DNA from 3 places in the Klebsiella sp. WP3-W18-ESBL-02 genome. Region 2 is predicted to be linked to each of the others. Evidence: predicted binding sites of a transcription regulator. Region 2 holds the regulator's gene; each other region holds the start of a gene.
The links. The regulator Fur, encoded in region 2, represses iron uptake genes when iron is present. The targets are predictions, from matches to a motif close to ATAATAATGAGAACNACTATCAA.

Region 1 (4,232 bases), 1.5 Mb from region 2:
CGCCGGGCCAGCGTTTGCTGCTGGTGACCAGCGAAGGCCGCGTGATTGGCGCAGAACGTAACGAAATGCAGATTATCCGTAACTTCATCGGGCAGTCGGACAACGCCGACCATCCGCAGAAGAAAAAATACGGTCGCGTTGAGTTAGTCGGGCCATTTTCGATTCGTGACGGTGAGGATAACTATCAGTTATACCTGATCCGTCCGGCCAGCAGCTCGCAGTCTGATTTTATCAACCTGCTGTTCGACCGGCCGCTGCTGCTGCTTATCGTCACCATGCTGGTCAGCGCGCCGCTGCTGCTGTGGCTGGCGTGGAGCCTGGCAAAACCGGCGCGTAAGCTAAAAAATGCTGCGGATGAAGTCGCCCAGGGCAACCTGCGACAGCATCCTGAGCTGGAGTCGGGGCCGCAAGAGTTTCTGGCGGCGGGCGCCAGCTTTAACCAGATGGTAATGGCGCTGGAGCGGATGATGACGTCCCAGCAGCGTTTGCTTTCCGATATATCCCACGAGTTGCGTACGCCGTTAACGCGCCTGCAGCTGGGCACCGCGCTGCTGCGTCGCCGTAGCGGCGAAAGCAAGGAGCTGGAGCGTATCGAAACGGAAGCACAGCGTCTGGATAGCATGATTAACGACATGTTAGTTATGTCGCGCAATCAGCAGAAAAGCGCGCTGGTCAGCGAAACGCTGAAGGCAAATCAGCTGTGGGGCGAGGTGCTGGACAACGCCGCATTTGAAGCCGAGCAAATGGGCAAATCATTTAGCGTCGATTACCCGCCGGGCCCGTGGCCGCTGTACGGCAACCCAAATGCGCTGGAGAGCGCGCTGGAGAACATCGTTCGTAACGCGCTGCGCTACTCGCACACCAAAATTGCCGTCAGCTTCTCGGTTGATAAAGACGGCGTCACCGTTCACGTGGACGATGACGGCCCGGGCGTTAGCCCGGAAGACCGTGAGCAGATTTTCCGCCCGTTCTACCGTACCGATGAAGCACGTGACCGCGAATCCGGCGGCACGGGACTGGGGCTGGCGATTGTGGAAAGCGCTATGCAGCAGCACCGAGGCTGGGTTAAGGCTGATGACAGCCCGCTCGGCGGATTACGCCTGACGCTGTGGCTCCCGCTCTACAAGCGAACGTAAAAGACAATCGGCCTGCTTATGCAGGCCGATTTTTTTGTAAGCTGAAAGAGGCGAAGCCGTCATCGGACAATGTGCACCTGACGGCCCGATGGCGCTAGGCTTATTCGGCCTTCCCCCACAATCTTCTGCGGTTATCTTCAATTTTGCCGCTCAGCCGACGTTTTTGCATCGTTCTGCTCCAGCTTGCCGACAGCCCGGCGGCGCTCAGCAGGCGGTGATACTGGTCGTCATCAAACGGCATATGCCAGGCAATAGCGGCGGCTTCATACACCGAAATATCGCTTAACCGCGATACCAGCTCCAGCGGCGCATCGCTGGAGACTTTGCCTGGTGCGATGACCCGATACAGCCACCCCACCTGACCGCTGTTCTGCATCAGGGAAGCCATGTCGCTAATCGCAAAGTGGAAATTAAGTTTGAAGCACGGCGAGCGCGGCTGAGTGACCTGAATTAACGTCTCGCCCCAGCGGTAAATATCACCGATAAACACGTTGTGCTCGGTCATTCCTTCCGTCGACAGGTTTTCACCAAATGCAGGGGGGCAAAACAGAGCGGCCTGTTCAGGAAATTCACGAATCAGCGTTTCGTAATGTTCGCGGGGGTACTGGCACAGCGCGCGATCGGGCCCACCGTGGATTTTTTTCTCGGCCTGTTCATCGCCGAGCAGTCCCCGCTCGGTCAGCTCCAGCTCACCGTCAATCTGTACTTTGGCAATCGCGCTGGGACGGCTACCGTCATAATCACGGATTTTGCCAATAAACACGTCAACCGGATAATGCATCTGCTGCTCCTTAGGCGGATACAAAAAAAGCGAGTCATCAGACTCGCTTCTCAGGACGTGCAATGCAAATTATTTTTTAGCGGCGAAACGCGCTGCTGCTTCGTCCCAGTTCACCACGTTCCAGAACTCTTTGATGTAGTCCGGGCGGCGGTTCTGGAATTTCAGGTAGTAAGCGTGTTCCCACACGTCCAGACCCACGATAGGGAAGCCGGAAGCGCCAGAAACGGCTTCACCCATCAGCGGGGAATCCTGGTTAGCGGTAGAAACCACGGCCAGTTTGTCGCCTTTCAGCACCAGCCACGCCCAGCCGGAGCCGAAACGGGTCGCTGCTGCTTTTTCAAATTCAGCTTTGAAGTTGTCAACGGAACCGAAATCGCGCTCGATAGCCGCTTTCAGATCACCCTGCAGGGTGGTGCCTTTTTTCAGGCCTTTCCAGAAGAAGCTGTGGTTCGCGTGGCCGCCAGCGTTGTTACGCAGAACGGTTTTCTTGTCGGCCGGCAGCTGATCCAGTTTGGTGATCAGCTCTTCTGCAGACAGAGAAGCGAACTCCGGCAGGCTTTCCAGCGCTGCATTAGCGTTGTTCACGTAGGCCTGGTGGTGCTTGCTGTGATGGATTTCCATCGTCTGTTTGTCGAAGTGCGGTTCCAGGGCATCGTACGCATAAGGCAGTGATGGCAGGGTATAGCTCATAATCATCTCCATTATTGTCGGGCGGCAAACCTGTAAACGCCGCGTAATCAGTTGGTTCATTATAGTTAATTAAATGATATTGAAAATGATTATCAATGCCGTAGTTTTTATATGGATATAACGAATTGTTATGTTCCTGATATTCTGTGTGCTTTCGGTTAATCATCTTGATGAATTCTGAAAATTTCACACTTTGACCTCGCCCAATACAACTACGTCGTTATTGCCACCTGAAGCCAGACGCTGGCAATAACCACAAGGTCTTTCACGTTTTTAACAGGTAATTTCGCCCCGGAACTATCAAACGTTGAGGGCAATATGAAATTACTACGGACAGTCAAAATACTTCTGTTGTGCTGCCTTTCGCTGCCTGCATTTTCGCATGCCGGGACGGTACTCCGCCTCGCTTATGCCGAGAACAGCCAGCCGGTGAAAGATGCGCTGCGATTCCTGGGTGACCAGATCGAGGAGAAAACGCACGGCGATATCAAGGTGATGTATTTCCCGGACGGCCAGTTGGGAGGTGAGCGCGAGCTGGTTGAGCTGACCCAGGTCGGCGTCGTGGACATCACCAAAGTCTCATCCGGACTGATGGAAAGCTTCTCGCCAATGTACGGCGTGTTCTCCCTTCCCTATCTCTTCGCCGACCGCGATGAATACTACAAAGTGATGGATAACCCGGACGTTATGACGCCGGTTTATCAATCAACCCAGGCACAGGGCTTTATCGGCATAGGCTGGTACGACTCGGGGGCCCGTAACTTCTACATGAGTAAAGCGCCGGTACGCAGCATTGACGATCTGAAAGGCAAAAAAATCCGCGTCATGCAGAGCGACACCGCCATCCGTACGCTGAAACTGCTGGGCGCATCGCCTATTGCCATGGGCCAGGCCGAAGTCTATACCTCGCTGCAACAAGGCATTCTGGACGGCGCTGAAAACAACGAATTTGCCCTGACCATCGCACGTCACGGTGAAGTTGCCCGTTTTTACACCTACGACATGCATACCCGCATTCCCGACATTCTGCTGATGAGTTCGCTCACGCTGGAAAAACTCACCGCCGAACAGCAGCGCATCGTCAATGAAGCGATAAAAGCCTCCATTGAATTTGAGAAAGCCGCCTGGGACGCTGAAATCGAAAAAACCAAACAGCAGGCCGTGAAGGACTTCAACGTTGAGTTTTTTGAAATTGATATCAAACCCTTCCAACAGGCCGTGCAGCCCATCTACGCCGATCTGAAAAGCCGACCGGTGCTGGATAATCTCTATCAGAAAATCCAGGCCGCGAAACACTGATACCTAAGGACTCAAAATGGAAATAATCAGAAAAGGACTCGATCGGCTACTGGAAGCCGTCTGCTGCCTGGTGCTGGCAATGATGGTTGCCGTTTCATGCTGGCAGGTCATTAGCCGCTATATCGTTGGCCAACCAAGCACCATTACCGAGGAACTGCTGCGCTTCTCTTTAGTGTGGATCTCGATGCTGGGCATGGCCTACGTTGCCGGTAAACAGCAGCATATCAGCCTGACCATTCTGGTCGATAAGGTCTCCGCGCAGGTGCGTCACGGATGGATGATCGTTCTGCAGCTGACCTTTATGGCGTTTTCTACGTGGATTTTAA
Region 2 (4,232 bases):
GAAAAACAAAGGTTACAGCGAAGATTACAGCGGCGATAAGAGCGGTATCAGCCTGTATAAAGCGGCAGCTAAATTTAAACTGGGCCCAACCTGGGCACGTGCCGGTTACATTCAGCCAACCGGTCAAACCCTGCTGGCGCCGCACTGGAGCTTTATGCCGGGTACCTATCAGGGTGCTGAAGCCGGGGCGAATTTCGACTACGGCGACAACGGTGCGCTGAGCTTCTCGTACATGTGGACCAACGAGTATAAAGCGCCGTGGCACCTGGAGATGGACGACTTCTATCAGGCCGATAAGAAGACCAAGGTTGATTATCTGCACTCCGTTGGCGCGAAATATGATTTCAAAAACAACCTGGTGCTGGAAGCGGCATTCGGTCAGGCGGAAGGGTATGTTGATCAGTACTTCGCCAAAGCCAGCTACAAGTTTGATATTCCTGGCGGCCCGCTGACCACCAGCTACCAGTTCTACGGTACGCGCGACAAGGTTAACGACGGCAGCGTAAACGATATCTATGATGGCACCGCCTGGCTGCAGGCGCTGACATTCGGCTACAAGCTGAACGAAGTCTTTGACTTCCGCCTGGAAGGGACCTGGGTTAAGGCCGACGGTCAGCAGGGTTACTTCCTGCAACGTATGACCCCGACCTACGCATCGTCCAACGGTCGTCTGGATATCTGGTGGGATAACCGTTCTGACTTCAACGCCAACGGCGAAAAGGCGGTCTTCTTCGGTACCATGTATGACCTGAAGAACTGGAACCTGCCGGGCTGGGCAGTAGGGGCTTCCTATGTTTATGCATGGGATGCGAAGCCAGCGACCTGGCAGAGCAACCCGGATGCTTACTACAACAAAAACAACACTATCAGAGAGTCTGCATACAGTCTGGATGCGATGTACACCGTACAGGAAGGCCGCGCGAAGGGTACGCTCTTCAAACTGCACTTCACTCAGTATGACAACCACTCCGATATCCCGAGCTGGGGCGGTGGTTACGGCAACATCTTCCAGGATGAGCGCGACGTGAAATTCATGGTTATCGCTCCGTTCACTATTTTCTGATGCATGATGCGGCAGGGGGAGACCTCTGCCGCCGCTAAGAGGCTCATCGTATGAAAAAACTGATTATGGTTGCTCTGATGGCCGCAGGGCTGACCGCCTGTGTTCAGCCGCCAGCGCCAAAAGAAGACAGCAAGCTGAAGGATGCCTACAGCGCCTGTATCAACACCGCGCAGGGTAATCCGGATAAAATCGAAGCCTGCCAAAGCGTGCTGAACGTGCTGAAACAAGAGAAGCAGCACCAGCAGTTTGCTAACCAGGAAAGCGTGCGCGTGCTGGATTATCAGCAGTGCATTCAGGCAACCCGTACCGGTAACGACCAGGCGGTAAAAGCCAAATGCGATAAAATGTGGCAGGAAATTCGCAGCAACAATACTCCTGCGCAAAAATAAATATTCCGCCACGCTAATAACTGAAAAAACCGCTGCTTGCAGCGGTTTTTTTATGGCCAATATCTGACGGCAGGCGAAAAAAAACCAGCGGATAGCGCTGGTTTTTAACGAAGACGACGCGTTATTTTTCTACGGCGTCGTGAGCGTGTTCATCTTCACGGCAGTCGCCTTCAGCGCAGTGGCCGTACAGATAAAGACTATGGTTAGTCAGGCGAATACCGTGCTTCGCGGCGATTTCACGCTGGCGAGCTTCAATGGAATCATCGCTAAACTCGATCACTTTCCCGCAATCAAGGCAGATCAGGTGATCGTGGTGATGCTGCTGGGTCAGTTCGAAAACGGATTTGCCGCCTTCAAAGTTATGACGGGTAACGATGCCAGCATCGTCAAACTGGTTCAGGACGCGGTAAACCGTCGCCAGACCAATTTCTTCACCCATGTCGATCAGGCGTTTGTATAAGTCTTCCGCACTGACATGGTGGTTGTCCGGCCCCTGAAGCACTTCCAGGATCTTTAACCGTGGAAGTGTGACTTTCAGGCCAGCCTTCTTTAATGCGGTATTATTGTCAGTCATGCGGAATCTGTCCTGTTGCTAAACGATTAACTTCCATCAGCGAAAGTATCACAGAGAATTCACCCGTTTTAATGCGTCTCATTATAGAATGACCCTATTGAAATGAAAACAGCAAGACTTGGGTAAACTAAGCTTTCAAAAACGAGGCTTCATCGACAAACTCCCGATGAGACCGCGCTAAATCAGAAGATATTGTACAGGTATGCGCTAAAAAGTTAAAAAAATGTAGCTATTATTTTGATTGCTTTTACCTATTAATGAGGCGCAATTTCATAATTGCGCCTCATTATCATCAGGCGTTTTTAATTTCGTCCAGGTGCAGTTCTTCCGCGACCTGTTTAACCCATTTTTCAACGCGCTCTGCGGTCAGCTCCGGCTGACGATCTTCGTCAATGGCCAGACCGACAAAGTGGTCGTCATCGGCCAGACCTTTAGAGGCTTCAAAATGGTAGCCCGCGGTCGGCCAGTGGCCGACGATGGTGGCGCCGTTTGGTTCAATGATGTCACGGATGGTGCCCAGCGCATCGCAGAAGTATTCCGCATAATCTTCCTGATCGCCGCAGCCGAACAGCGCAACCAGCTTACCGTTGAAGTCCACTTCTTCCAGTGATGGGAAGAAATCATCCCAGTCGCACTGTGCTTCACCGTAGTACCAGGTCGGGATACCCAGCAGCAGGATATCGTAGCCCGCCAGGTCTTCTTTGCTGCTCTTGGCAATGTCGTGAACGTCTGCGACATCTTTACCAAGCTGTTTTTGAATCATTTTTGCGATATTTTCGGTGTTCCCGGTGTCGCTACCGAAGAAGATGCCAACGATTGCCATGAGTAAAATAACCTCTTGAAACTTAATGATATGGTGGTGGCTTATTGCCCACAGATAAGGGCAATCATAGCAGAACAGAGAAGCGTGCGGAAACAGCTATCGTGCCGGACTGCACACTCTGCTACATGAAAGTGTGTTCTGGGGGATTTTTCAGACGTTCCCCTGTCCGTGCAACAGGGCTAACTGGCTCATCAGAATTTCTTCGATGAGTTCGCTACGGCTCATGTCACGGGCAGTTGCCAGCTCGTTAAGCGCATCAACGGCGTCGCTGTTCAGTTTGAGCTCGACGCGCTTAAGCCCGCGAACTTTATCGCGTTTGAGCTGATTGCGCTTATTAATGCGGAGCTGTTCGTCACGCGAAAGCGGATTGGTTTTGGGTCTTCCCGGCCGACGCTCATTTGCGAACAAATCTAATGTCGTACGGTCCGTTTGTTCTTTTGCCATGGTTCAGAGTGACTTCGGGGAAACAAGCTACCGGGCGGTGCCCGATGCAGACAGCGCGCAATCATACAACAGTGGGGCCCGCACGCCAACGACCACGGCCATTCTGACGCGCGGTCGATGCATTTTTAATCACTCTGCGAGGTAGCGGCGGATGGCACGCAGTACCGCATCCGGTTTTTCCGCGTGCACCCAGTGTCCTGCACCGGCAATGACGTGCGCTCTGGCCTGCGGGAACTGGGCGAGCAGATCGGCGCGGTAGGCTTCCGTAACGTACGGCGAGTTGCCGCCGGGAATAAACAGTGCCGGATGATCCCAGGCCGGAATGGCCTCCCAGCCCACGATATGCGGGTATTGTTCCCACAGCACCGGTACGTTAAAGCGCCAACCGCCGTCAACGAACGACTTCAGCAGGAATTGAATGACGCCCTCTTGATGCAAATACTCGCGCATGACCGTTGCCGCTTGTTGGCGAGTGGCAACTCCGGCGCTGGTGACGGCGTTAATGGCGGCAAAAATCTCATCGTGACGGCGCACGTGGTAGTCCACCGGCGCAATATCGATCGCGACCAGGCGGTCAATCCGCTCCGGAGCCAGCGCGGTCATCGCCATGACGGCTTTACCACCCATGGAATGGCCAATCAGCGTGGCTTTTTCAATCTGGTTGGCGTCCAGGGTATCCAGCAGATCCTGCGCCATGGCCGGATAGTTCATCTCGTCGGCGCGAGGAGACAATCCGTGGTTACGCATATCGACCTGAATGATGTCGTGGTCAGAAACCAGGTCACGCGCCAGGATGCCCAGGTTATCCAGGCTGCCGAACAGGCCGTGAACCAGAACGATGGGGGAATTATTGTGCAGGTTTTGTGCAGTTTGCGCTCGGAAATTCAATTTCATAGCAAAGTTCTTTTTTTCGCATTGTCGGGTTAGGGTATCATGTTG
Region 3 (4,232 bases), 2.4 Mb from region 2:
AACCCGGTACGCGCATGTATTGGCTGGTGGAATCGGTGATTGCGCTGCCGGTATTGGTATAGGTTTCGCGGTTGGTGGCAGTCGCACGCTTACCCTTCACAAAGGTGGCGGTCAGGGCGGTGCCGTAGCGTTTCGCCGGGTCATCCCACGCGACGCCAACGATGGCCTTCATTGGCGCTACGCTGTCGAGATCAACGTACTTATCGCCGTAGTAGCTGGACTTCGATTTCCCTTCGCTGTAGCCGTAGGCCAGCGTTGCGCTCAGCCCGTCGACCTGTTCAAACCAGGTGCCGAAGTTGAACTTCGTGCTGATCTCCCCGCCGTAGATATAGGCTTTATCGCGGTTTTCCGCCTGATAAATGGTGTAAATGTTTGACGGTACGTTAGTGAACTGACTCGGGTTATTCGAGCGGGTGTAGCGGGTGTAGGCAATAAAGTTTTTATAGCTGTTGTAGAACAGGGCGGTACGCAGGGTGATCCCTTCAGTGACTTCGCCCTTCATTCCCCATTCGAGGTTGTCGCTGGTCTCGGTTTTCAGATCGGTATTGCCGATCAGCGCATACTGGCCGCGGCCCGCATAGCTGGAACCGAGATTCCATGAACCGTACAACTGGCTGGTGTTCGGGAATTCCGCGCCGCGTTTGTACTGCAGGTAGGTCATCATGCGCGGCGTGATGTCGTACTGGAAGGTCAGCGACGGCAGCGCCTGGGTATCCGCATTTTTCCCGTACAGCGTGGCAACCGAGGATTCGGTCAGCACCGTGCTGTTGGTGGTCAGGCTGGAGAGATTCTCCGGCTTGGTTGACTGATGCACGACGCGAATGCCGGGGATCACCGCAAAGTTGTGACTGTCGAGATCGAAGTTGATCTGATCCTGTAAGAAACCGGCGATCGTGTAATCGCGGCTGTCCGCTTCCGGCTGCATGATCTCACTGTAGACGCTCGGGATCGGCGACTGGCTGAACGGACGCTGAGTTTTCGTGGTGCTGGCATTGAAGCCCGCGCTCAGGTCATGGCGGCCAAGGGTTTTCGCCAGCGCCGTCTGCATACCCCAGGTATCGGTGTCGTAGTTGGAGTACACCGTCTCCATCGTTCCGCTGCTGCTGTCTGGCATCCAGGTGCGGTCATGTGCCTCGGTGTGCTGGTAGTACACTTTGGTTGAGACGCTGTCGATAACGTCATTCATCGGCGTCCAGTCGTCTTTGAGGCTCAGGCCCCAGCGGCGGGTCTGGCTGGTCTGCTGCGCATCGCCGATAGTTTTGCTGCCGCTGTCGTTCCACACATCGTAATGGGTGTGATTCGTTTTATGGTAGTAGTCGAGGGTACCGGTCAGCTTGTGTTCATCGTTCGGTTGCCAGATCCCGGAAGTCATAAAGGCGTCGGAGTGCCAGTTTGCCGGATAAGCATCAACACGGGTGCTGTTGGTGGTTGTCTGCTGGCCGTCACGACGGCTGTAGACGAAAATCCCGCGCAGGGTATCGTCGCCGCCTGCGGCGGTCAGGCCGTTGTGCCAGCTGCGGTCCGAAGAGTCATACTCACTGCGGTAGCTGAAGGCGCTGGTTTTGCCGGGATGCAGGTAGTCATCTGCCGATTTTGGCTTGAAGGAGACGTTACCGCCGATGGACGTGTTGGCGGTTTCGGTGTCGGTTGCGCCGGACTGAATATCCACGCTGCCGTACATATACGGATCGATGTAGTCACGACCGATGCCAAAAGTATTCAGCCCGGCGCGGCTGACATAGCTGCGTCCGGTTGCGTTCGGTTGGGCGATACCGTCAACATCGATGCCGACGCGGTTGCTCTCCAGACCGCGGATGTTATAACCCGTGTAGCCGCCGCGGTCGAAACCGCTCTTGCCGTTACCTGAACCGCCGCTGGCGCCGGTTGCGCCGATCAGCGGTTCGTAACGCATGATAGAACCAAAATCGTTGGCCCCTTTATCCTGCAGCTCCTGCGCGCTGACCGCATGTTGGCTACCCGGTTTGAGAAGCGGCGCGGGCGCGGTAACGGTCATCTGTTCCGCGCTATCTACGGCGGCGGTTTTATCCTGTGTTTCAGCCGCGCCCGCGGACGTCTGATAGAGTGCTGCGAGCAATGAGGTCACCAGTAGGCTTTTCTTGTGCCACGCCTCTGATTGAATAGATTTGTACATAGTTGCCATGCCTTCATCGTTATTAGTATTGGCTCACGCGACGCTCCCAGCGTCGGCTTTTCCTTAAGCGTTATGACGTTGTCCCATTTTTATCAACGCGAATAGTAATGATAGGTATTATCATTTGCAATAATGTTTGCAAATAATTCTGTCTCTATGCAACAATTTATTTACACTTTAAGCTTTAATCTTTTGTGAGAACGTTATGACGCAGAAAGCCGCCATTACGATTACCTACTGCTCTCAGTGCAACTGGATGCTGCGCGCCAGCTGGATGGCGCAGGAGTTGCTGCACACCTTCAGTACCGATATCGCCGCCGTTACGCTGGTGCCGGGAACCGGCGGAATTTTTACGATTACCGTGAACGAGATGCTGGTGTGGGATCGCAAGCGGGACGAGGGCTTCCCGGATGCCGCCGAGCTTAAGCGCCGGGTACGCGACGTCTGCTTCCCGGAGAAACCGCTGGGCCACGTGGACAAGCACGACGGATAAAGCGGCTGCCAACGCATCACTAAATGTGTATTATTAATGCATCTTTAATGGTGAGGAACGGACTATGCCAGGCAATCGCATTCGTCGTGAAAAACAGACCATCAGCAGCATGATTACGCTGTATCAGCGCCGCTGCCCGCAGGCGCTGGATGACGCCGGGCACTATCAGGCGCTCAACGATTATGCCGATAAGCGGCTGGATAAGTGCGTGTTCGGCGAGGAGAAACCGGCTTGTAAACAGTGTCCGGTGCACTGCTATCAGCCGGCCAAGCGTGAAGAGATGAAGCAGATTATGCGCTGGGCCGGGCCGCGCATGCTCTGGCGCCATCCGATCCTCACGATTCTTCATCTGCTTGATGACCGGCGTCCGGTGCCCGAACTGCCGGAGAAATACCGGCCGAAAAAATAGCCCTCACAGGGTGCGGCAGTGACGGCGATACTCCGTCGGCGATCGCGCCGTGTGCTTGCGAAAAATCCGGCAGAAATAGTTGCTGTCCTCAAAGCCGCAGTGGTGGGCAATCTCTTTAATTTTCAGTTCATACCCGCGCAGTAATTTCTTCGCCAGCTCCAGACGTACGGCGGTGAGGTATTCATTAAAACCAACGGTGCTGGATTTCTGGAACAGGTGCGACAGGTAGTTTGGCGTAATGTGGAACTTCCGCGCGACGGTTTCACGGCTGAGTGCTTCGGCGGCGTGTTCGTCGATGTACTCCTGAATCGCCAGAAACAGCTCTTTGCTTTTACTGACCGTATCGGCCAGATGCGTAAGCTGATCGATACAGTGGCTCAGCAGCCCGCTGAGGACAATCTGTGCCGTTGGCACCACCGGCCGAATGGCCAGCTCGTTTAACGCCAGTAGCAGGTACGACCCCACTCGCGGGCCTAGCCTGGCGACGTGCTGTTTGCGAATCTCAACGAATTTTTTGCCGTCGAAGCGTTGCAGGCTAAAGCCCAGCTTCTGCTTACTGAACAGAACGCTCAGCGTGGTGGCAGGGCCGTGCCACCGCGGGGCATTCCAGCGATTGCCTGGTATATACAGTGCCTGCATCGGGCCAAGCGGTTCCTGTAGGCAGCCGTCTACCAGTTCACCGTCCAATACGATCTCCAGCCGCGGGAATGATACGCTCATGGCCAGCTCCGGTGCGGGCTGCAACGTTTGCGGAAAACGCACGACCAGTTCACCCTGGCGGGCAAGCAACTGCTCCAGCACGGGGACGAGGGATTGCTCTGACATGCTCATGTCCTGGTTATTATTCTGGATTTTGAATCTCATCACACTTTATTTTGCTGTACACAAAAATCCAGCGTTGTGTAGCTATCTCATACAGAATGCCGACCGCTCGTGCAGTAACTTTTCATACATGTTGTGAAATAGTTAACAAAAGAGAGGCGATATGGACAAGCAAGCGGCATTCTGGCTGGATGCACTGGGCGCCAACGGCGAACTGTCGGCCACGATGAAACATGAGCTGGATACCCAGGGCTATACGATTGTGCACGGCGTGGCGGATGCCGACTGGCTACATGCGATGCGCGAGCGTATTGACTATCTGGTGGAGCTGGAAGGCGAGAACCTGGCGGTGGAAC

Region 1: sodA (superoxide dismutase [Mn]) is a predicted target of Fur. The motif match lies at 2,681-2,703, and genes of this name have one in related genera.
Region 3: H7R56_RS05550 (TonB-dependent receptor domain-containing protein) is a predicted target of Fur. The motif match lies at 2,254-2,276, and genes of this name have one in related genera.

What each region holds. Positions count from the first base shown of each region.
Region 1 covers NZ_AP021972.1:5,049,682-5,053,913, forward strand. The annotation lists gene cpxA (envelope stress sensor histidine kinase CpxA) at 1-1,136, shown strand, start outside; gene yiiM (6-hydroxyaminopurine reductase) at 1,237-1,980, opposite strand; gene sodA (superoxide dismutase [Mn]) at 1,987-2,607, opposite strand; gene H7R56_RS24245 (TRAP transporter substrate-binding protein) at 2,926-3,906, shown strand; gene H7R56_RS24250 (TRAP transporter small permease) at 3,923-4,232, shown strand, end outside.
Region 2 covers NZ_AP021972.1:3,562,738-3,566,969, reverse strand. The annotation lists gene chiP (chitoporin ChiP) at 1-1,063, shown strand, start outside; gene chiQ (ChiQ/YbfN family lipoprotein) at 1,114-1,452, shown strand; gene fur (ferric iron uptake transcriptional regulator) at 1,574-2,026, opposite strand; gene fldA (flavodoxin FldA) at 2,319-2,849, opposite strand; gene ybfE (LexA regulated protein) at 3,000-3,293, opposite strand; gene ybfF (esterase) at 3,423-4,187, opposite strand.
Region 3 covers NZ_AP021972.1:1,146,906-1,151,137, forward strand. The annotation lists gene H7R56_RS05550 (TonB-dependent receptor domain-containing protein) at 1-2,152, opposite strand, end outside; gene H7R56_RS05555 (Rdx family protein) at 2,358-2,645, shown strand; gene H7R56_RS05560 (nitrous oxide-stimulated promoter family protein) at 2,710-3,054, shown strand; gene H7R56_RS05565 (helix-turn-helix transcriptional regulator) at 3,058-3,879, opposite strand; gene H7R56_RS05570 (phytanoyl-CoA dioxygenase family protein) at 4,040-4,232, shown strand, end outside.